DNA from 2 places in the Achromobacter sp. MFA1 R4 genome. Region 1 is predicted to be linked to the other one. Evidence: riboswitches for the same ligand, from Rfam matches in the RefSeq annotation. Region 1 holds a riboswitch; the other holds the start of a gene.
The links. A riboswitch is a leader RNA that binds a small molecule or an ion and turns the genes downstream of it on or off. The one in region 1 is predicted to bind thiamine pyrophosphate.
Positions count from the first base shown of each region.

Region 1 (11,966 bases):
GTAGCCCGGCGCGATGTCCGTCGTCAGCGGCCCCAGCGTGTAGAACGGCGCCTCGTGGCAATGCTCCAGCTGCAGATCCATGTTCTCCTTGATCATCTGCATCGGCACATGGCCCGGGCCTTCGATCATCACCTGCACATCGTGCTTCCAGGCCACCTGCGTCAGTTCGCCCAGCGTCTTCAGCTCGGCGAATTGCGCCTCGTCATTCGCGTCATAGCCCGAGCCCGGACGCAGCCCGTCGCCCAGCGAAAAGCTCACGTCGTACGCCTTCATGATCTCGCAGATCTCTTCAAAGCGTTCATACAGGAAGCTCTCCTTGTGGTGCGCCAGACACCACTTCGCCATGATCGAGCCGCCGCGCGAGACAATGCCGGTCATGCGGTCCGCGGTCATCGGGATGAACGGCAGCCGCACACCCGCGTGGATCGTGAAATAGTCCACGCCTTGCTCGGCCTGCTCGATCAGCGTGTCGCGGAAAATCTCCCAGGTCAGATCCTCCGCCTTGCCGTCCACCTTCTCCAGCGCCTGATAGATCGGCACCGTGCCGATCGGCACTGGCGAATTGCGGATGATCCATTCGCGCGTCTCGTGGATATGCTTGCCGGTGGACAAGTCCATCACCGTGTCGCCGCCCCAGCGGATGGCCCACGTCATCTTCTCCACTTCCTCGCCAATGCCCGAGCTGACCGCGGAATTGCCGATGTTCGCGTTGATCTTCACCAGGAAATTGCGGCCGATCGCCATCGGCTCCACTTCCGGGTGATTGATGTTGGCCGGGATGATCGCGCGGCCGCGCGCAATCTCGGCGCGCACGAATTCCGGCGTGATGGCGGCGGGAATGGATGCGCCGAACGATTGGCCCGGATGCTGGCGCAGCAGGCGCTTGACCATCTTCTCGCCGTCGGGGCCGCTGTCGCGCAGCGTCTGCAGATAGTGTTCGCGGCGCAGGCTTTCGCGGATCGCCACGAATTCCATTTCCGGCGTGATGATGCCGCGTCGCGCATAGTGCATCTGCGACACGTTCGCGCCCGACTTCGCGCGGCGCGGGGGGCGCTGCAGGTCAAAGCGCATCGCCGTCAGCTTCGGATCGGTCAGGCGCGACTTGCCGTAGTCGCTGGTCGGGCCCGCCAGCACCTCCGTGTCGCCGCGTTCCTCGATCCAGGCGCGGCGCAATGCCGGCAGGCCGCGGCGGATGTCGATCTTGACCTCGGGGTCCGTATAGGGACCGCTACAGTCGTACACCGTCAACGGCGGATTCTTCTCTCCGCCGAACATCGTCGGCGTGTCGTCCTGCTCGATCTCGCGGAAAGGCACGCGGATGTCGGGGCGCGAGCCCACTTCATACACGCGGCGGGATTTGGGCAGCGGCGCGACGGCCGCCGCGTCGACTTCGGCGGTGGCGGCCAGGAATTTGGGATTGGCGTTCATGGAAAGCTCCAAGCGAGTGGTTGGAGCCGATCGGGATGGACTCCCGCCTGGGCGTGCGAAGACGCGTGGCGGGAATACGCTCCCAGCATCGGCATTATCCGTACTGGTACGAAGGGACTCTCTCAACACGTCGCCGCCGAAAGAGCGGGACGAGTACCCCTGCGTGAACGCGAAGTATAGAGCGAAGACGACGCCGCGCATCCATCAACCTGCGCACCGCGTCCTGTCCGGCGCGAATCGGCGCGGAAAACGTGCCGCCAAGCATGCTGGTATTACTGCTTTACATTTGGATTCAGTCTCGGCAGACACTGTCATTCAGGTTCGGTACACTTTTTTCCACACGCCGCGTGTACAGTCTTAGTGTCTTACCGCCCGGCATCAGCCCACTTAAGAAGGAATCGAGCATGCAACTGAACCTACGCACATTGGCGCCCGCCCTCGTAGTCGTGACATTGGCGCTAGCGGGTTGCAAGACCGCCCCGACTAAGACGTCCGACGCCGCGGCCACTCCCCAGGCGGGCCAGCAATCGACGGCCCCCGCCACCGCGACGCGCGTGGATTTCTACCTGGCCAAGCGCGAACCCGGCCCCGACCTGCGTGAAGTCAGCCTGCCCGACGGCAAGCTCTATCTCCAGGAAACGCCCGTCCTCACCCGCGCCGACCTGACCGACGCCGCCGCGCTGGTGGATCGCCAGGGTCAAAACTTCGTGGGCCTGCGCTTCTCCGAAGCCGGCACGCGCAAGCTCACCGCCGTCAGCACCGCCAACGTCGGCAGCGTGCTTGCGCTGGTGATCGACCAGGAACTGGTTGCGGCCCCGCTCATCGGCGAACCGCTCAACCGCGGCGTGCTGGCATTCGGCGTGCCGTCCGCCCAGGCCGCCTCCGAAATCGCGGCCCGCATCCGCGGCGACGCGGTCACGCCGCCCGCAGCCGGTGGCGCCGCCCCGGCGCCCGCCGCCAAGCCCTGATCGGGGCCACGCAAACAAGCCCGGCTTGCCGGGCTTTTTTTCGTCCAGAGGAGCCGCTTGCGCGCGGCGCGATCAGCCGGGCTTGCGGCCCCGCGGCTTGATGCCGCGCCTGAGCAACGTCGTTTCGATGAAGGTCTGCGTCAGCGCCTCCAGCATCGCGCGGTCTTCCGACGTAAGCGACTCGAACTGCGAAGGCGAGATATTGGGGTAGGGCCAGGGCGCCATCGGACGGGGCCGGCCGCCGGGACGCGGCGCCGATTCGGCCACGCCCGATACCGGCAGCGTGTTGCTCAGGTCGTAGCCGTCCATGGGAAGCTCCATGGGACCCTTGCCGGTTTCCAGCCATTCGACCTCAACCTTCAGCACCTGCGCCAGCTTGCGCGCGGACCGGCTGGAATGCCGCAAACCGCTTTCGTAGCTGCCGATTGCACTTTGGGAGATGCGCACCAGACGCGCGAGCGCCTTCTGCGTGTGGCCACGTAAGAGACGCGCGTGCTTCAGTCGGTCTGAGAATGTTTTCACAAGGCGATTGAAGCTTGCTGATCTGTCACTTTGGTGGCTATAAGTATTACTTAGGTGATAACTGGCAAGGGCAACTTCATGCTGGAGCGGGGCGTCGTATTCGTCGTGCAATCTGATGAAATAGCCGGCAAGAATCTTGCCGCTGCGCTGCGGCAGTTCCGGTGGGACGTCCGCGTCTTCGACTCGTTGGCTGCGCTGCAGGAAACCCTGCCGCGCCACCCCGCCGACCTGCTCGTGTTGCGGGGGCCCTGCGCGGCCATGCCCGAGCTCATCGTCGGATTGCGCCGCGCCGCGCCGGGCGCTTCCGTCGTGTGGCAGGCCTGCGGCGCGTCCGCGGCCGAGCGGGCGGCCGCCCTGGACGCGGGGGTCGACGCGTGCGCGCCGGCCACCACCGAGCCGCTGGAATGGGATGCCCTGCTGCGCAGCCTGTACCGGCGGGCGCGGCGCGGCATGTGCGCATGGCGCGTCGTCGCGCCCGCACGCCTGCTGGTCGGTCCTGCCGGCGAGCGTCTGCCGCTTACCGTGCGCGAGCGCGCCATCCTCGTTCGGCTGTTCAATGCGCCGGGCCACTGCCTGCATCGCGAAAGCTTCTTTCCCGGCGCTGCGGGCGATCCCCTGGACGGAGCGCGCCGGGTGGACGTGGTCGTGTCGCGGCTGCGCAGCAAGGCGCGCCGGTTCAACATCGAACTGCCTGTGCTGGCGGTGCGGGGGTGGGGGTACATCCTGCTGCCCCAGGGCGTCGCCAGGACGCCGGCCGGGGCGGACTAGGGCTAGAGCACGACCAGATTGTCCCGGTGCATGAGCTCGGGTTCGGTCATGCTGCCCAGGATGCGCGCGATCTGCGACGACGGCTGGCGCAGGATGCGGCGCGTGTCGGCAGACGAATAATTGATCAGGCCCCGGGCGCATTCATGGCCCTGGCTGTCCACGCAGGCCACGACGTCGCCGCGGCCGAACTCGCCTTCCACGTCGGTGACGCCGATCGGCAGAAGGCTCTTGCCTTCGCGCAGCAGCGCCTGCACCGCGCCGTCATCCAGCACGACGCGCCCGCGCAACCGCAGGTGGTCGGCCATCCACTGCTTGCGCGCCGACCACACCGGCAGCACCGCACGCAATTCGCTGCCGATGCACTCGCCCTGGGCCAGCCGCGTCAGCACGTTGCGCTCGCGGCCCGACGCGATGACGGTGTGCGCGCCGCTGTGTGCCGCGCGCTTGGCGGCCAGCACCTTCGTGAGCATGCCGCCGGTGCCGATGCCGCTGCCCGCGCCGCCGGCCATCGCTTCCAGCGCCGGATCGCCCGCTTGGGCGTGCGACATGAACGTGGCCTGCGGATTCTTGCGCGGGTCGGAATCGTAGAGCCCGCGCTGGTCGGTCAGGATGACCAGCGTGTCGGCTTCGATCAGGTTGGTGACCAGGGCGCCCAGCGTGTCGTTGTCGCCCAGCCGGATTTCGTCGGTGACCACCGTGTCGTTTTCGTTCACGATCGGCACCACGCCCAACCGCAGCAGCGCAAACAGGGTGCTGCGCGCGTTCAGGTAGCGGTGACGGTCGGCCAGGTCCTCGTGCGTCAGCAGGATCTGCGCGGTGCGCAGCCCGTGCTCGGCAAAGGCGGCTTCGTAGGCCTGGCAAAGTCCCATCTGGCCCACGGCCGCCGCGGCCTGCAGTTCGTGCATGACGGACGGGCGCTTGCGCCAGCCCAGGCGCGCCATGCCTTCCGCGATGGCGCCGCTGGAAACCAGCACGATCTGCTTGCCCTGCTTGTGCAGGGCGGCGATCTGCGCGGCCCAGTGCGCGACGGCGGCGCGGTCCAGGCCTCGGCCTTCGTTGGTGACCAGCGACGAGCCGACTTTGGCGACGATGCGCTGGGCGTGGGTGACGACGGAAACGACGGGTGATTCAGCAGACATGATGGCGGCCGGCTGCGGCGAAAAAAAGCGTAATCGTAGGGACTGCGATTATGGCTTATTCGTCGTCGCCGCGCGGCGCGGCGGGCTTGTCGGCGTCGGTGCGCTTGTCGTCAAAGCGCGGGTCCGGCGCCACGTAGCTGCCATCGGCCTGGTCCTGCGCAAGCTGTTCTTTCTCGCGTTCGGCGTCCAGGTAGTCCTGCAGCGCGTAGATCAGGTCCTGCGTGCCTTCGCCCGACAGCCCGGAGATGCCGAATACCGGCCCCTTCCAGTCATAGAGCTCGATGAAGCGGCGCTTGGTGTCCTCGGAATCGGGCACCATGTCCAGCTTGTTGAGCACCAGCCAGCGCGGCTTGGCGGCCAGCTCGGGGTCGTAGCGGCGCAGTTCCTCGACGATGGCCCGCGCGTCGGCCACGGCCTGCTCGACCGGATCGGCGTCCGGGTCCGGCGTGGACACGTCCACCAGGTGCAGCAGCACGCGCGTGCGCGCCAGATGGCGCAGGAACAGGTGGCCCAGGCCCGCGCCTTCGGAGGCGCCTTCGATCAGGCCAGGAATGTCCGCCACGACGAAGCTGCGCGACGGCGACGTGCGCACCACGCCCAGATTGGGATGCAGCGTGGTGAAGGGATAGTCGGCGATCTTGGGCTTCGCGTTGGAAATGCGCGTGATCAGCGTCGACTTGCCGGCGTTGGGCAGGCCAAGCAGGCCCACGTCGGCCAGCACCTTCAGTTCCATGCGCAGGTAGCGGTGTTCGCCTTCCTTGCCCGGCGTCCATTGCTTGGGGGCGCGGTTCACGCTGGACTTGAAGTGGATGTTGCCCATGCCGCCCTGGCCGCCGGCGGCCAGCACGACCTTCTGGTCGTGGGTGCTCAGGTCGAACAGGACTTCGCCGGTCTCGGCGTCATGGATGACCGTGCCCACCGGCACGCGCAGGGTGATGTCGGGGGCGGCTGCGCCGTACTGGTCCGAGCCGCGGCCGTTTTCGCCGTTCTTGGCGCGGTGCAGGCGCGCGTAGCGGTAGTCGATCAGCGTGTTGATGTTGCGATCCGCCACCGCATAGATGGTGCCGCCGCGTCCGCCGTCGCCGCCGTCGGGGCCGCCTCTGGGAATGAATTTTTCGCGGCGAAAGCTCGCCACGCCATTGCCGCCTTTGCCGGCGACCACTTCAATGGTGGCTTCGTCTACGAATTTCATGGTGTTTGCGCGTGTAGTGGGTGAGGGCGGATGCCCGATTCGGGCGCCGCCGGGGGGCATGGGAGAGCTTACTCGCCCATTGCCTTAAAACAAAAAAGCCCTGCCGCACGCGACAGGGCTTTTGCCGTTCGGAAACGCGGCGGACCGCGTCCCTGACCGTATGCGTCCGCGGACTTGCCGTCCGCGGGCTGCTATCCGATTACTCGGCAGCGACGATCGAAACGGTCTGCTTGTTCAACGCGCCCTTGAAGCCGAATTGAACCTTGCCGTCGACCAGCGCGAACAGGGTGTGGTCCTTGCCCATGCCGACGTTCACGCCAGCGTGGAAGCGAGTGCCGCGCTGACGCACGATGATCGAACCAGCGGGAATCAATTCGCCGCCGAATGCCTTGACGCCCAGACGCTTCGATTCTGAGTCGCGTCCGTTCCGCGTAGAGCCGCCGCCCTTTTTCTGTGCCATGTTTAGCTCCTGCTAAGTGGTACCGAGTCGCTTCTTAAGCCGTGATGGCTTCGATGCGGATTTCGGTGTAGTTCTGACGGTGGCCCTGACGCTTCTGATAGTGCTTGCGACGGCGCATCTTGAAGATCTTGACCTTGTCGTGGCGGCCTTGCGCAAGAACCGTTGCCTTGACCACGGCGCCGGAGACGAGGGGCGTGCCAACTTTCAGTTGGTCGCCTTCGCCCACGGACAGCACTTGGTCCAGGGTGATTTCTTGCCCAATGTCAGCCGGTATCTGTTCTATCTTGAGTTTTTCGCCAGCGGCAACGCGATACTGCTTGCCACCGGTTTTTACGACCGCGTACATGGGGTGTTCCTTAAATAGGTAAATGGGTTCGTTCACGCTGCCAGCCCTGCTGGGCATGGATGCCGTCTTGGCGGACTCAAATGGCGGGCTCAAAGAATCTGGGCACTGGATCGCCAAATGGCTTGCAAGTAGCTTGCGTAAACAACCGACGTAATTCGGCCATTGCTGACCGAATCCGAGATATTAGCCCGGGACTTTCCGAAAGTCAAAAAGCTGTTGCAGGCTAAGGGCTTAGGTGTGGCGTCGAGGCTTCACGCGCCCGGGATCACGCGCAGCGCGATGTCGCGCGCCACGCGGCGGATGCCCTCCGTGGCGTCGCGGCGGTGGGCGTCGTCCAGGCGGTCGGCGGGGATGGACGTGCTGACCGCCACGCGTTTGCCCAGCGGCGTGACGCCGACAAAGGCCGCGTAGCACACGAGGCCGGCGGCGACTTCCTCCTGGTCCTCGGCCAGGCCCTGCCGGCGCACGGCGTCCAGTTCGCGATGCAGGCGAGTCGCGTCGGCAATCGTGCGGTCCGTCACGCGGGGCAGGGTCTGGGGCAGGCGGGCGGCCAGCTCCTCGGGCGGCAGGCTGGCCAGCAGGGCCTTGCCCAGCGCGCAGGCATGCGCGGGCAGCCGCAGGCCCAGGTCGGACACCAGCCGTACCGGCCGGCGCGCGTCTTCCCGCGCGAGGTAGACCACGTCAAAGCCGTCCAGCGCGGCCAGTTGCACGACCTCGTTGCAGCGGTCCACGAATGCGCTGGCGGCCTGGTGAAAGGCGGCCTGCAATCCGTCGTGGCGCAGGTAGGCGGACCCGAGCGCCATCAGTTCGAGTCCGATGATGTAGCCGCCCTCCTGGCGCTCGATCCAGCGGCGCTGTTCCAGGCAATCGAGCAGCAGGTACAGCGTGCTCTTGGGCAACTGGCAGGCCTGCGCCAGTTCCGCAGCCTTCACGGGTGTGGGGCGGCTGGACAAAACCCGCAGGATGTCATGCGTTCGCCGGACGGCGGGGACGTCGTAATCGTTGGCCATGGCGGCTGGAATTCCAATATATTGGACCAAAAAACAAGATATTGGACATGATAAATGAAGTCCCCTAGACTGGCCCGCAGCAGTGGATCCGCCACCATGGCGAAGACCTATTAAGCCTATATAAGCAAGCGAGGAGACGTCATGAACGAACACAATATGCTGCCGGCCGATCTGTCCCAGGCCTTGCTGGTGGGCCGCGTCTGGCGGCCCGGCCCGGTGAATGGGCCCAGCGTGGTCCTGGTGCGGGACGGCGAGGTGATGGACATCACCGCCATGGCGCCCACGGTGTCGGACCTGCTGGATCGCCCCGACCGCGTGGCGCTGGCGCGCGAGGCCAGGGGCGAATCCCTGGGCGACGTGCGCGCGCTGATGTCCGCCACCCTGCAGGGCCTGGAAGGGCCGCGCCTGCTGGCGCCCTGCGACCTGCAGCCGGTGAAGGCGGCGGGCGTCACCTTCGCGATCAGCCTGCTGGAACGCCTGATCGAAGAAGAAGCCGGCGGCGATGCCAGTCGCGCGGACGAGATCCGCGTAAGGATGCAGGGGCTGATCGGCTCCGACCTGTCTCGCCTGCGTCCCGGATCGCCCGAGGCCAATCGCCTGAAAGCGCAACTGGTCGAGGCCGGTCAATGGTCCCAATACCTGGAGGTCGGCATCGGCCCCGACGCCGAAGTCTTTTCCAAGACGCCGCCCATGGCCTCGGTGGGGTTTGGCGCGCGTATCGGCGTGTTGCCCGAGTCCTTGTGGAACAACCCGGAGCCGGAAATCGTGCTGGCTGTCGACAGCCGGGGCGAGGTGGCCGGCGCCACCCTGGGCAACGACGTGAACCTGCGCGACATCGAAGGCCGCAGCGCGCTGCTGCTGACCAAGGCCAAGGACAACAACGGTTCGTGCGCCATCGGCCCGTTCATCCGGCTGTTCGACGGCGACTTCACGCTGGACAGCGTGCGGCAGGCCGACGTGTCTCTGCGCATCGAAGGCCCGGACGGTTTCGAGCTGGACGGCGTCAGCCACATGCGCGAAATCAGCCGCGACCCGCTGGACCTCGTGCGCCAGACCTGCGGCGCCCACCACCAGTATCCCGACGGCTTCATGCTGTTCCTGGGCACCATGTTTTCACCGACCAAGGACCGCAAGGGCCCCGGCACGGGCTTTACCCATCTGCCGGGCGACCGCGTCGTCATCGCCTCGGAGCGCCTGGGCGCGCTGGTCAACGAGGTGCAATCGACCAGCGCGATCCCGCCCTGGACTTTCGGCGTGCGCGCCCTCTACGCCAATCTGGCGGCGCGCGGCCTGCTGCCCCACGGGCGCTGATCCGGCCAGCGGATCCGACCTGGACAGGGCGCGCGGCGGCGGGCCCTGCCGTGCGTGGCGGGCGTGCCCGGATTTCCCACGCACTCCCCGTATAATCCGTGGTCGAATCCCCCGCCGACCGCTGGCGGGCCCAGCGGTAAGAGCCGTCACGCGGCTCGCTTCACACTTGTCGGATACGTCTTGAATCTCCCCGCGCTCATTGCCCCCATTGCTGACGATATGAAAGCCGTCGACGCGGTTATCCGCGAGCGGCTGAATTCCGATGTGGTCCTGATCCGCACGATCGGCGACTACATCATTGGGGCCGGCGGCAAGCGCATGCGCCCGGCCATGGTGCTGATGGTGGCGCGCGCCCTGGGGTACGAAGGCACGCATCACCAGCTTCTGGCCGCCGTGGTGGAATTCATCCATACGGCCACGCTGCTGCACGACGACGTCGTGGATGAATCGGACCTGCGCCGCGGCCGCGAAACCGCCAACGCCGTATTCGGCAACGCGGCCAGCGTGCTGGTGGGCGACTATCTGTATTCGCGTTCGTTCGAGATGATGGTCGAGGCCGACTCGATGCGCATCATGAGCATCCTGTCCGAAGCCACCACGGTGATCGCCGAGGGCGAAGTGCTGCAGCTCCTGAACGTGCACGATCCAGACGTGTCCCAGGAGCGCTACCTGCAGGTGGTGCGCTACAAGACCGCCAAGCTGTTCGAGGCCGCCGCCCAGGTCGGCGCGGTGCTGGCGGGCGCCACCCCCGAGCAGGAGGCCGCAGCGGCCGCCTATGGCCGCCACGTGGGCACCGCGTTCCAGCTGGTCGATGACGTGCTCGACTACAGCGGCGACGCCGCCGCGCTGGGCAAGAACGTTGGCGACGACCTGCGCGAAGGCAAGCCGACCCTGCCGCTGATTCGCGTCATGGAAGTCGGTACGCCCGAGCAGCAGCAACTGATCCGCGACGCGATCAAGACGGGCGACGCCGACTTCGCCGCCGTGGCCGCCGCCATCCAGGCCACGGACGCCCTGGAACACGCCCGCCTGGCCGCCGTGGCCGAGGCTGACCTGGCCCGCCAAGCCCTTTCGATCTACCCCATTTCCCCTTTTCAAAATTCTCTGTTAGAATTCTGCGCTTTCGCGGTGAATAGAGATCGCTAACGAAATCGTTGATCAAAACGGCAGCGAAAACTTCGAAGCGAAAAGCAGTAGCAGTGGCAGTAAACACATACCGACGGTACTGAGCTCCGCGGGATGTAGCTTGAAAGAGCAAGTAGTAAAAATCGGGGCGTAGCTCAGCCTGGTAGAGTACTGCGTTCGGGACGCAGGAGTCGGAGGTTCGAATCCTCTCGCCCCGACCACTTATCTGTGGTCGAATTCTTGAAGGTGTTTCCCGACACCTTTGGCTGAAAGCCGGTATCGCGCAAGCGTACCGGCTTTTTTGCGTTTGGGCCTTGCGACGCAAAATGGACGTGGCGGCATGGCGATTGCTGTTGAAAGCGAAATTCCGAAAGCCACCGCCCAAAAATGCACCTGAAAACATTTCCACAGCATTTCCGGAACATTTCCAGAACATTTCCAGATCGTGTCCGGAAGGCTTCATATTGCCCCAAGCGATAAATAAATAACCTCGGAAATGGATAATGCGTTTTTTCAGTTTGGTTAAACCGGAACAAGAAAAACGACTTTTAATATTTACTCACAATTAAGCCCGGATCCAGTGTTGCGGTTTGTGTAATGAATGTAATTCTTTGAGGGAATTCCCGGGTTTATTACGGGCCGGTCTGACTCATTTCCACAGCAATAATAATTTTTAGAAAAAAGTTTGCTGTTCTGCCCATCTACGATTCGTTGGCTCGAAACTTGGCATGCCTGTTTAGGTATCGAGTTGTAATAAATCCCAGCAATATGTCCGCCCTGATACGGCAAACGTATTTCGATTTCATGTCGATTTCGTTTGTCGGCGGGCGTCGATTTCTAGTGTCTGCGACACGACGAAAACAGTGAGGTCCCCCGTGGTAAAGAGAATCGCAGTGTGTGGCCTTGGATATGTCGGCCTGCCCGTGGCAGTGGCATTTTCCAGGCGCTTTGATGTCATCGGCTTTGATGTGGACAAGCGGAGAATCGCACGGCTGAAAGAGGGTGATGACTGGACCGGCGAGATCGAGCGCGACGTATTGCTGGCTTCCCCGATGCAGTTCACCGACAAGATATCGGAACTGGAAGGGTGCGACTTTTTCGTGGTTGCCGTTCCGACGCCCGTTGACGAGAAAAACAATCCCGATTTTTCCCTGCTGGTCCGGGCATGCCAATCGATCGGCCCCGTGCTGCGTCCCGGATGCATCGTGGTATTCGAATCGACCGTCCACCCCGGCGCCACCGAGGAAATCTGCGGCCCCGAGCTTGAGAAAGTGTCCGGCCTGCGCTGCGGCGTCGATTTCAAGCTGGGTTACAGCCCCGAGCGCATCAACCCGGGCGACCGCGAACACCCGCTGGAGAAAATCGTCAAGATCGTTTCCGGCCAGGACGCCGAATCGCTGGACGTCATCGCCGGCGTCTACGAGCAGATTATCGACGCGGGCGTGCACCGCGCTTCCTCCATCAAGGTCGCCGAGGCGGCGAAGGTGCTGGAAAACACGCAGCGCGATATCAACATCGCGCTCATGAACGAAATGTCGAAGATCTGCGACCTGGTCGGCATCCGTACGTCGGAAGTCCTGGCCGCCGCCGGCACCAAGTGGAATTTCCTGAAGTTCACGCCCGGGCTGGTGGGCGGGCACTGCATCGGCGTCGATCCTTACTACCTGACGTCCAAGGCCCAGGAACTGGGCTATCAC
Region 1 covers NZ_LT707065.1:1,610,108-1,622,073, reverse strand. Annotated here, with positions in the region: gene thiC (phosphomethylpyrimidine synthase ThiC) at 1-1,428, opposite strand, end outside; TPP riboswitch at 1,492-1,599, opposite strand; gene BXA00_RS07315 (preprotein translocase subunit SecD) at 1,833-2,396, shown strand; gene BXA00_RS07310 (helix-turn-helix transcriptional regulator) at 2,469-2,918, opposite strand; gene BXA00_RS07305 (winged helix-turn-helix domain-containing protein) at 2,973-3,686, shown strand; gene proB (glutamate 5-kinase) at 3,689-4,825, opposite strand; gene obgE (GTPase ObgE) at 4,881-6,017, opposite strand; gene rpmA (50S ribosomal protein L27) at 6,217-6,477, opposite strand; gene rplU (50S ribosomal protein L21) at 6,512-6,823, opposite strand; gene BXA00_RS07280 (IclR family transcriptional regulator) at 7,075-7,833, opposite strand; gene BXA00_RS07275 (fumarylacetoacetate hydrolase family protein) at 7,975-9,144, shown strand; gene ispB (octaprenyl diphosphate synthase) at 9,325-10,290, shown strand; tRNA gene BXA00_RS07265 (tRNA-Pro) at 10,414-10,490, shown strand; gene BXA00_RS07260 (nucleotide sugar dehydrogenase) at 11,163-11,966, shown strand, end outside.

Region 2 (11,966 bases), 3.1 Mb from region 1:
GTCTTGACGTAGTCGATCGTCGCGGCGTGTTCGGCCTGCACCAGTTGCTGCACGGCGCTGTCCGGTTCCACATACGTGGCGGGCGTGGCGCCGCTTTGCGCCGTCAGGCGCGTCGAGATGCGCTGCACCTGCGTGGCGTCCTTCTGCACCTTCCAGCCTTGGTCGTACGTGAGCTTGAGCGTGATCTGGCCGAGGTTGTTGCCCCACTGGCCGGCCTGCACGGTCGGCACGCCATTGATCAGGCCTTTTTCGAGCTCGACGCCCGGCTGGCCGGCGAATCGCGACTTGGCATTCGTGTCGGGAAACAGCAGATGCTGGTGGCCCGTGATCAGCGCGTCGATGCCGGCCACCTGGGTCAAGTAGGCTGCGCCGTTTTCCATATCCGGACTGTACGCCGTCGCGAGGTCGATGCCGCCATGCGCCAGCGCCACCACCAGGTCCGCGCCCGCGGCCTTCATTTCCGGCACGTAGCGCGCCGCCGTCTCCTTCCAGCCCGTGACTTCCACGTGGCCTTCAAGGTTGGCCTTGTCCCATTGCATGATGGGCGGGGGCGCAAATCCGATCACGCCCACCTTGAGCGGCACGTCGATGGCCTTGCCGCTGGCGTCCGTCGCCTGGAACGTTTTGTTCAGCAGCACCCACGGCTTGAAGATCGGCTGCTTGGAAGCCGCCGACACCACATTGGCGGACACGAAGGGGAACGCCGGCGCCGCGCAGTCCTTCGCGCCCGTCGGGTTGGTCTGCGCCGTGCCCTTGCCGATGCCGTCCAGCCCGAAGTCCACGTTGGTGATCTGCGACAGGAAGGGCAGGCCGTAGTTGAACTCGTGGTTGCCCATCGTGGCTGCGTCGTACGACAGCAGCTTCATCTGCATGTAGATCGCGATCATGTCGGAACACTGCACCGGCGACACCAGCGCCTGGTAGTCCGACAGGGCGGTGCCTTGCACCGTATCGCCGTTGTCGAACAGCAGCGTGTTCGGATGCTGCTTGCGCGCATTGGCGATCAGCGTGGCCGTGCGGTCCATGCCGTAGCTTTTGTCCTCGGCCAGCTTGTAATAGTCGTAGCCCAGCACGTTGGCGTGCAGGTCGGTGGTGCCCAGGATCGCAACGTCGAGCGTCGCGCCCTGCGGCACGCTCGCCTGCGGCGGTGTGCCGGGCGCGGCGTCGTCGTCATCGTCATCGCCGCCGCAGGCGGACAGGCCGGCGACCAGCGCAACGCTGGCCGTCACTGCAAAGATCTTGCGTAGGTGTGGCTTCACCGTCTTTCCTCCAGGTTGAAGGAAAGAATTTTGGGGACAGTGTGTGACCCATGCGTGACATGCACGGGGTCAGATCAACGCAGCGGCGACTCGCGGGTCAGGCAATCGACTTCCAGCGCCGCCAGCGCGTCCAGGAACCGCCATGCGAACGACCCCGGTCCTTCCGCGTGGACGGCGGCGCGCTGGCCCGCGATGGCGAAGCAGGAGAGGGCGGCCACGGCGGCAACGTAGGGATCGTCGCGCGACACGGCGGCAAAAGCGCCGACGACCGCGCTCAATGCGCAGCCGGTCGCGGTCACGCGCGGCATCAGCGGCGAACCGCCCGCGATCCGCACCGCGCGCGCGCCGTCGGTGACGTAGTCGACCTCGCCCGTCACCGCCACCACGGTCTGGCGGTGCGCGGCGATGTCCCGGGCCGACTGCTCGGCCTGCGCCACGGCGTCGCGGGCGTCCACGCCCCGGCCGGCGCTGCGGCCGCCAGCCAGCGCAATGATCTCCGAGGCATTGCCGCGGATGATGGCGGGTTCAAGGTCGAGCAGCCGCGCGATGGCGTCGCGCCGGAACGCGGTGGCGTGATGGGCGACGGGATCGAGCACCCAGGGCGTGCCCGCTGCTTTCGCAGCTTGCGCGGTCAGCAGCATGCTTTGCAGCCAGGGCGCGGACAAGGTGCCGATATTGATGACCAGCGCGCCGGCGATGCGCGCGAATTCTGGCGCTTCCTCTTCGGCATGCACCATGGCGGGCGACGCGCCGATGGCCAGCACGGCATTGGCCGCGTAGTTCATGGAGACGTAATTGGTCAGGCACTGCACGAGCGGCGCGTCGCGGCGCACGGCGGCAAGGAGGCTTTGGGACGGGAGGGCGAGGGCCTGAAGATCGGTGGGTGTCATGCCGGGCGTTCCTTGCGCAGGGGACGCGCGCCGCGGGACACGCACCATCCCTACGCCAGTGTTGTCTGGATCAGGTTCGACGGGTCGCCGTGCATTGCCTGCATGCGCAGGCCAACGGATTCTCAGCTTCTTGGCGAAGCTCCCCGGGTGGATGGAGGGTATGTTCCCGGGGGGGAGCGGGAGGTGTCAAGCTCCCGCTTCAAACCAGGCACCCGGACGCGCCGGCGTGCTGGGTCAAAAAGCCTGGATGATCAGCCGCACTGACCTTGCGTGGCCAGTTTGACCTCCGGCTTGGAAATCACGCGCTTTCCTTCTTCTTCTGTGACTTGTTCAAGGCCGGCCCCGCCGACGAATACGCCCATTTTGATGAACTGCCGCACGAAGTAGTTTTTGCCCGCCTCCATGGTCACCAGGAGATCGTTCGGGGAAAACTCTGATTCGGTCGACACCTTATGCGGTTTGTCGCCTTCGACCTGGGTGTAGAAGAAAACCCGGTCGGCGGTTTCGCCAATGCAGTTTCCATCGACATACACGTCTTTCTTCAGCGCTTTGCCGACGTAGCTGTCCCGATAAACGAATAGTCCGGACTTGCCTTCGTCAGGCGCCGCAAAGGTCTTGGCCTTCTGGTTGCTCTCTTCAGGCGCCAGCGGAACATTGGCGCATCCGGTTGCTGCAAGCAGGGCGCCGCAGGCAACGGCCATTTTCAGCACATTCTTCGGGGTTCGATACATGGTCGGGATATCAATGGATGACTGAGGTTGCGAGCCGCCCGTACTCGGATTTAAGCAGGCGTATCCAAAAATATCAGAGTGTGTCATAAATTGTATCGGACGTCCACGCGCACAGCCCAGGGCGGTCCAGACCGGCGCGATGCGACGCGCCTATACCCAATGTGAGGTATAGCCGTTCCTGGCGCTGACCCTAACATCCATGCAGATTCAGGTTGCCGACGCGCATTGCTTATGGCCCGTTTTTCGCCGCAGCCTTCGGGGAGAGCACGGATGGTCACGAAAGACGATATCGCCTGGTTCAAGTCGAACTTTTTCAGCAAGATGACCGCGGCGACAAAGGGCACGCCCTTGACCGTCGATTTCCTCACGGCGCTGGCCTGCCAGGAAAGCGGGGAAATCTGGCCGATCGCCCGCAAGAAGCTCGCGTCGGTCGATGAGGTGATGGCGCTGTGCGTGGGCGACACGCTCGACGGCCGGGGCGCTTTCCCGAAGACGTTGGGGGAATTGCTGAGCAAGCCGGATGGACAGCGCATGTTCGAGATGGGCCGCGAGGCGCTGGTCAACATGGCCAACGTCGTGGGGGGGACCTACAAGAAAGTCGCCGGCAACCCCAAGAAGTACTGCCATGCGTTCGGCGTGTATCAGGTGGACATCCAGCATTTCCTGAAAGAGCCCGACTACTTTTTGCAGCGCCAATGGGCAACGTTCGATGGGTCGCTCAGGCGGGCGATGGGCGTGCTGCAGTTCGCCTTGAAGAAGCGGGGCTTCGAGGGCCGGTCCAGTCTTTCGGACTTTGAGCTGGCGACGGTGGGCATTGTCTACAACACCGGGGGCTACAAGGAATCCAAGGGCCTGGAGCAGGGGTTCCAACCCGAAGGCGGCAAGCACTACGGGCAGGCGCTCTTCGATCTCATCCGGCTAGCGCACACGGTGCCGGATCCGGGCGCGGACGCGCCCTTGCTGGAGACGCCCGCAGCGGGCCAGGCGTTGATCGCCGCCCCTTCCCCGGTCACGCGCGATGGCACGCCCATGAAAGTGGCCATCACCGACGGCATGCTCAGGGTCCGCAGCGAACCGCGCATCAGCGACCCGCCGCAGGCCAACGTCGTGGCCCATCTGCCCGACGGGCATCCCGTGCGGGCCCTGGCGGGGCCGACCAGAGGATTTTTCCAGATCGAGACCAGCCTCAATGGCGCCCTGGTCCAGGGATTCTCCTCGGCGAAATTCCTGGTGGCCGGGCCGTCCAACCAGAAGATCGACGTCAGCAGGCCAGCCGACGCAACGGCGGCTTCGCGCGTCGTCGAGGTCAATATGCCCGAGAAGGCCGGGGTCGTGACCCGGCGCAAGGACCGGGCCACGGCGCGCTCGCTGAACGAAAAGGGCGCACCCGGGCGGTCCGGCACCACGCCTGACGAATTGCGCGCGGAACTGGGCGCCATCGTCGACTACCTGGATGTCGAGAATCCCGACTTCCTGCGATATCAGCCCACCCGGACCGCGACCTTTTGCAATATCTATGCGCATGACTTCTGCCGCCTCGCAGGCGCCTACATTCCCAGGGTGTGGTGGTCCGGTCAGGCGCTGATGCAGTTGGCCCAGGGCAAACCGGTGCAGCCCCTGCTGGGCAATACCCTTTTCGAGATGCGGGCGAACGACCTGTTCCGGTGGCTGCGCGATTTCGGGGCGGGGTTTGGATGGCGTCAGACGGGCACGCTGACAAAGCTGCAGACCGAAGCCAACCAGGGGGCCATCGGCGTCATCGTGGCGCGGCGCAGGGAAGATGGAAAGTCCGGCCACATCGTCATCGTGGTGCCGGAAACGGCGGACGTCACCGCCAAACGGGATGCCACCGGCGAGGTGGTCGCGCCTGTGCAAAGCCAGGCGGGGGCCACGAACTTCAAACGGGGCCGGGGGCGGGCGAACTGGTGGAAAGGCGAGGAATTCGCCGAAAGCGCATTTTGGCTACACGCGTGATGGGCGCGTGACGGCCCCCGGCGCCAGTGGGTCGCCGGGGGCCGCAAGCGGGATCAAGTCGCGGCGCGGTAGCGGTCGCGCAGGTCGCGGATCTGATCGTGGTTGCGCAGCACCCCCTGGTACTGGCGTTCGACCACCGCGCGGATGTTCTCCGGCAGCATTTCCTTCAGCGCCTTGCTGTAGGCGGCTTTTGCCACGTCCTCGCCGCGCTCGCACTCTTCGAGCAGCACGAGGTCCGTGCGGCTTGCGACGGCGGCCTTCAGGTTGGTCCAGCCCCGGTGCATCGCGCCGGACACCGTGCCGCTATCTTCCGGCTTCTCGCCCAACTGGGCCACCAGGGCCTGCAGCTCGGCAGCGCCCGCCGCGCAATCGCGCGAACGGTTCCCGAAGAGTTCCCGAAGTTCAGGGGTCTTCGTGTCTTCGGCCGCAGCCGCGAAGCCCTTCTCGCCATCCTTCGAGATTTCGATGAGATCGTTCAACACCTTGGTCACATGGTCGGCCATATCGGTCTCCTTGGTTTGGATACCAGGCGGCGGCTACCGCCTGTCAGGAAGGAGACTCAGCAAGCCGCGTGCCTGGGCTGGCCGCCGGCGGGTCAGACGCGCGGGCAGGTCGATCCGGCCTTCAACGCGTCCAGGTCGTCGTCGCTCATGTCCAGGGCCAGCGACGCCATGGCGCAGGTCACCGCCAACGCGTTGCGCAATTCGTCTTCGTGGATGATGCCGGCTACGTCGCCGCGCGACAGGATGTGGCGCACGCGTGACTCGGGCTTTTCGAAACCGGCCACCAGACGCAGCGCGGGAATGCCGTGTTTCGCAAAATTGGCGTGGTCTGAATTGGGCATGAAGGGCAGCCAGTGCGACACCGCCACGCCGGCCCGCGCGGCGGCGCCGTCCACCACGCCCGCCAGCGCCGGATATTCGCTGATCAGCGCGCACAGGGTGTCGTCGCCCGCGACAGTGTCCAGGTTGATGTTGAACTTCAAGGTGTCGCGTTCCGTAGCCGGCATATCGGCCAGATAGCGGGCCGATCCTGCCAGCGCCCATTCTTCGGCGGTGAAGAAGCAGATGCGCAGGCCTGGCGTGCCGGGGCCCAGCCTGGGCTCCAGGATGCGCGCCGCGGCCAGCGCAACGGCGACGCCGGTGGCATTGTCCAGCGCGCTGCAGCCCAGGTCGTGGCCGTCCATGTGCGCGCTGATGACGATCCGGCTGTCGCGTCCGCCGGGAAGGTCCAGGATGCCGGCGCAGGCCATCGAATCGCGCAGTTCCTCGCCCTGGATGTGCAGGCGCACGCGTGCGCCGGGCTGGGCAGCCAATGCCAGGGCCGCTTCGTGATCGATGTAGGCCGCCGGAATGCCCGCGCCGTCGCGCGGCCGGCCCGAGGATCCGGACAAGGGACCGGCCCCGGGCAGCGGGTTGGCGATCAGGAAAGCGACCGCGCCTTGCGCCACCGCCATGTCGTACTTGCGGCGACGATGCACATGGCCTTGGGAAAACGGATACTCGTGGCGCACGAGCACGATCTTGCCGCGCACGGCATCGCCGGCGCGCTCGAAGTCTTCCGGACGGCCTGCGCCCAGGTCCAGGACCGTGCCTTCCAGTCCTTCCGGTGCGGTGGAGGCCGAACGCAACAGGGGTACGCATTCCAGGTTCGCCGGCTTGCCGCCCAGCAGGGTCAGGCTGCTGGCAAGACAGCGCCAGCCATCGTAGGGCACGCTGACCCGCCGGACATCGGGTCCAATCTCCCGCAGGCGCGTCAGCGCCCATTCCATGGCCGCCTCGTCCTGCCCGGTGCCGGACAGGCGTCCGCCAAAACCGCAAATGGTCTGAAAATCGTTCATCAGGGCCGAGTCGCCGGCCGCCGCCTGTTGCCAGGATGTCATGGATGTCTCCGGCGCCGCGCATCGCTGGGCGGCGCATATAACGGTGGTTATTCGAACGTGATGTTGGCGCGCTGCACGACGTCGGCCCAGCGCTGGAAATCCTGCGCCAACAACGCCTTCAGGGCAGCGGCGCTCGTATCCGGCGGCAGGTTCATGCCCACGCTGGACAGCCGTTGTTTGACGGCGTCCGATTGCATGACCTTGGCCATCGCGTCCGCCAGCTTTTTCTGCACGTCTGCGGGCGTTCCGGACGGCGCCACCAGGCCCCACCAGCTCTGCACGGTCAATCCCGGATAACCCAGTTCCTGAAACGTCGGCACATCGGGCGTGCCGGCCTGGCGCGTGGGCGCAGACACGGCAAGCGGCTTGATTTTTCCGCCCTGGTACAGCGCGACGGCCGTGGGCATGGTGGTGAAGCTGGCCTGGATCTGTCCGCCGGCCAGATCATTGACCGACGCGGACGCGCCCTTGTAGGGGATGTGCGCGAGCTTGGTCTTGGTGGTCAGCATGAACAGTTCGGCCATCAGGTGGGTCAAGGACCCATTGCCTCCCGACCCGATGGAAATCGTGTCGGGCTTGGCCGTGGCGGCTGCAACCAGCGACGCGACGTCCTGGGCTTCAAACGCGGGATTGACGAACAGGTACGTGGGCGACAGTCCCAAGAGCGTGATCGGCGCGAAATCCTGCTTCGCATCGTATTTCACGCGGTCCTTGTACAGCGCCGGAACGATGGTGAACGGCACGTCGGCCAGCAGCAGGGTGTAGCCGTCGGGCGCCTCGGTGGCCACATAGGCAGTGCCCAGCATCGATCCCGCGCCGGCGCGGTTTTCGACAACGACCGATTGGCCAAGCTGGGCGGCCAGTTGATCGCTGATGGCGCGGGCCACCACGTCCGAACTGCCGCCGGCCGAATAGGGCACGACGATCTTGATCGGCTTATCGGGATAGGCGGCCGAGACGGTTTGCGCGCTGACCAGGAAGAGGGGAGCGGCCAGGGCGGCCAGGGTGTTTTTCCACTTGGACATGATTTTTATGGTGATCCATGAATAATTTCACGTCATTGTGGTGGGTGCGTGCGGCCCCAGGCAAAGGAAGTATGCGCATGGGATATTCCAAGTTGGAATGCCGCGGACGGGCCGGCTGGGGGGGCTGGGGGCTGGGGGGCTTGGAGCTTGGGCGTCAGGCCAGGCCCGCGTAGCTGCGCGCCCGGGCATTGAGTTCCTGCCCGCGCGCGACGACCCAGTCGCAGAACGCCTGGCAGTACGGACCGCCCACATTGGGGCGCGGCTGCATCAGGTGATAGCCGTAACGGCCCTCCACGGTTTCTTTGAATGGGCGCACCAGTTGGCCAGACTTCAACTGGTCCAGCACCATGCACAGCGGCATGATCCCCGCGCCCAGTCCATTCATCACGGCCGGCAGCAGGATCGAAAAGCCTTCGTACTCGGCCGCGGTCGCGGCGGGTCCCGACCACAGGGGCGCGACATCGGCTCGCCATTCGTCCCAGCCATAGCCGCGCTGGGCGCGCTTGAGCAACGGCAACTGCGCGATGTCGTCCACGGATTTGACGGGATGGCGTTGCAGCAACGACGGCGCGGCCACCAGCGTCATCTCGCGGCCGCACAGATACTGCGCGCTCATGCCCGACACATAGCCGGTGTGAAGCTGGATTTCGGCGTCGAACCGTTCCGCGCGGTCACGCCCATGCAACAGGCGCGGACGGATGTTGACGCGGATCTCGGGGTGCGCCTCGAAGAATTCGGACAGACGCGGCAGCAGGAAGAACTGGGCAAAGGACGGAGAGACCGCCACGTTGAGGGCGACGCGCGAGGCGGGATTGGCCACCAGCGCGTCCGCCTCATCGATGAGGCGCACCGCGGCGCTGATGCGTTCCAGGTACAGGGCGCCGGCGTAGGTCAGACGCAGGCCCGCGGGCATGCGCTTGAAGAGGGCCGTGCCGAGGCGGTCTTCCAACGCCGCCACGTGCTTGCTGACCGCGCTTTGGGTCAGGTTCAGCGCTTCGGCGGCGCGGCTGAAATTCAGCGTTTCTGCGGCGGTCAGGAAGATGCGCAGCGAGGACAACGAGTTGCGGGTGCCTTTCATGGGGATCGGGAAGGGGCATGGGGGTGGCCGTAATTTACTGCGTGCGCATTTACGGCGTGCGCAAGCAACCCGCGGTTGGCCGACATGGATGAAACAGTTCACCCTGCCGTCCGCGGGGCGCGGTCGCCGCCTACGCTGTGTCCTTTCGGGAGAAAGACATCACGGGCCGGTCGTTCTGCGTTGCGTTCGTGGCGGGTGCGGGCCTGGTACAGACCCTGCCGGCGCTGCCCGGCGCGTTAATCCTGTTGCTGGCGGTGGCGGCCGCCGCCGCGGCCTGTGCGGTCTGCATGCGCGCCCGGCATCCTGGCCTGCGCATCCTCGCCGCGCTGGCGCTGGGATTTTCGGCTGGCCTGCTCAACGCGGCGGTGCAGGCCCAGCTTCGCATGGACGACGCGCTGGCCGACATGCATCAGGACGAAGTCTCCCGCCTGGTCGTGCGCGTGGCGGCGCTGCCCGAGGGTGATGCACAGCGCCAGCGCTTCCTGGCGGAGCTGGATGGCCCTGCGCGTCCGGGCATTCCGTCGCGCATCCAGGTCACCTGGCAGGCGGGCGCTGGAGCCAACCAGACCGTGCCGCAGGTGTTGCCCGGCCAGGTCTGGCGCATGGCGCTGGTGCTGAGGCGGCCGCACGGCTTGCTCAATCCCGCGGGGCCGGACATCGAAGGGCGCCTGTTCGCCGAGGGCGTGCGCGCCGTGGGCACGGTGCGCGGACAGCCCGACCTGCTGGCGGACCGACCATGGGCCACGCCCGGCATCGCCATCGAGCGGGCGCGGCACCATGTGCGCGAAGGCATGCGGGCGGCGTTGGATGGGCACCGGTATGCGCCCGTGATGATCGCGCTGGCGATCGGCGACCAGGCCGGCGTGTCGCGCGAGGACTGGCGGATCTTCAACCGCAGCGGCATCACGCACCTCGTTTCGATCAGCGGCATGCACGTCACGTCGATCGCCGGCATTGCGGGATTGATCGCGTCGTCGCTGTGGCGACGCCTGCGCTGGCGCGGCGTGGGCGTGGCGGAGCGGATGCCAGCGCGTGTCGCGGGCGGGTGCGTGGCGGCGATGGTCGCGCTGCTGTACTGCCTGCTCGCGGGCTGGGGCGTGCCCGCCCGGCGCACCTTCTTCATGCTGCTCGTGGTGCTGGCGGCGGCGCTGTCGCGCCTGCCGTTGTCCGGCGACCGGGTGCTGGCCTGCGCGGCCGCGGCGGTGGTTGCGCTCGATCCGTGGGCGCCGGTGTCGGCGGGCTTCTGGCTGTCGTTCGGCGCGGTGGCCGTACTGCTGCGCATCGCGGCCGCGCCCATCGACGCCCAGGCCGGCTGGCGTGCGCGGTGGGCGGCCCGAGCCGGTCAGGCCGTGCGTCTGCAGCTCATGGTCACCGTCGGCCTAATGCCGTTGCTGGCCTTTCTGGTGCACCAAGTGTCGCTCGGGTCGCCCCTGGCCAATGCCGTCGCGATTCCGTCGGTGACTTTCATCGTGACGCCGCTGGCGCTGCTGTGCGCGGCGTTGTCCTGCGTGCCGGGGGCGGACGGGCTCGCCGCGTGGGCGGGGCAGGCCGGGCTGGCGGCCTTCGACCTGACCATGGCGCCGGTGGCCTGGGTGGGCAACGCCAGTTGGGCCAGCGTCCCGGTCGCCGCGGCGGGCTGGCCCTGGCTGCTGCTGGCCGTGGCGGGCATGGCCTGGGCGTTGCAGGCGCGAGGCTGGCCGGGCCGCCATCTGGGATGGGCCTGCATGCTGCCCTTGCTGTTCTGGCGGCCGGACAGACCGGAGCCCGGTTACTGGCGCCTGAGCGCGATGGACGTGGGGCAGGGCAGCGCGATCCTGGTCGAAACCGCAACCCGGTCGCTGCTATTCGACGCCGGTCCCCGCAGCTTCGGCGGCAGCGATGCAGGCGAGCGCGTAGTGGCGCCGTTCCTGCAGGCGCGCGGCGTCACGCGGCTGGACGAGCTGGTGCTGTCGCACGCGGACATGGACCACGTCGGCGGAACGCGCGCGGTGCTGGCGGCGGTGCCAGTTGAGCGCAGCTACGCTTCGTTTGACCTGCCCGCCTTCGTGCGCCGCGACGCAAGGATGTGGCCGGATGCCGGTCAAGCGCCGCCGGCCCTGCCCAGGCAGATGGCGCGCTGCGAACGGGGGTTGCGTTGGGAGGCGGACGGTGTGGAGTTCACGTTTCTGCATCCCCGTGGCGTCAAGGACGCGCGCGCCGAGGACCGCAACGCGGATAGCTGTGTGTTGCGCGTGAAGGGCGCGCGGCATAGCTTGCTGCTGACGGGGGACGTGGGGACGGCGCAGGAGCGGGAAATGGTGGCGCAGGGGTTGGAGCCAGCGGATGTCGTGCTGGCTCCGCATCACGGCTCGGCGTCATCCTCCGGCCGGGAGCTGGTGGAGGCTGTGAATGCGGCGCACGTCATCGCGCAGGCGGGGCATCTGAACCGGTTCCGGCATCCGGCACGGGCCGTGGAGTTGAGATGGATGCGGGCGGGGGCGCGATTCTGGCGCAGCGACAGGGATGGCGCGGTGATGGCGCAGTCGCGGCCGGAGGGGTTGGAGGTTTGGGGGCAACGGGAGCGGGGCGGGCGGTACTGGCATGGGAGATAGAACGCATTGGGAATGCATACATGAAGGGGCGAGATTCGAAATCTTCAATGAATCGGCGATCATTTCGAGCCTTGAATTCCTGGATATCATGTCGCAGGTCTGCGCAAGCTATTCAGAGCGGTATCCAGACGAGGGCGACCTAGTTCGTGACATGGTGGACAGGCTTGCTATTCGGCTTCGTGACGATTTCAACAAATTCCGAGCAACGCAATTGCGATAAGAACATCATGAATTATTATAAATTTGACAATGAATGCCTCAAGGAATGGACTGGGAGATTTCTCCTGTCGATACAAGTGGAGCGTGATGTTGACCTGTTGGCGGCCCAAGAGGTTATTTCTCGCGCTAAAGAATTGGCTCGAGCCCTGAAGGGATGCGAGCTTGTTCCCCGGGACGCTCTCAAAGAGTTGCATATGACGAAAAAGATTCTACGTGCGGAAATTCCGTATCTTAAAAATGGGGCGGATGAGGTAATCAAAGTAGCCGATGAAATAGAGTTTATATTTGACCTTATTCTTCTCGGTGAGTGCTGCGAG
Region 2 covers NZ_LT707065.1:4,675,068-4,687,033, forward strand. Annotated here, with positions in the region: gene BXA00_RS21465 (5'-nucleotidase C-terminal domain-containing protein) at 1-1,259, opposite strand, end outside; gene thiM (hydroxyethylthiazole kinase) at 1,334-2,149, opposite strand; TPP riboswitch at 2,179-2,305, opposite strand; gene BXA00_RS21475 (DUF2846 domain-containing protein) at 2,401-2,880, opposite strand; gene BXA00_RS21480 (hypothetical protein) at 3,151-4,854, shown strand; gene BXA00_RS21485 (PA2169 family four-helix-bundle protein) at 4,908-5,357, opposite strand; gene BXA00_RS21490 (M28 family peptidase) at 5,450-6,736, opposite strand; gene BXA00_RS21495 (tripartite tricarboxylate transporter substrate binding protein) at 6,784-7,761, opposite strand; gene BXA00_RS21500 (LysR substrate-binding domain-containing protein) at 7,916-8,839, opposite strand; gene BXA00_RS21505 (DNA internalization-related competence protein ComEC/Rec2) at 8,977-11,430, shown strand; gene BXA00_RS28930 (hypothetical protein) at 11,658-11,966, shown strand, end outside.
Region 2: linked by a shared signal. The riboswitch ahead of thiM (hydroxyethylthiazole kinase) and the one ahead of thiC (phosphomethylpyrimidine synthase ThiC) in region 1 are both predicted to bind thiamine pyrophosphate.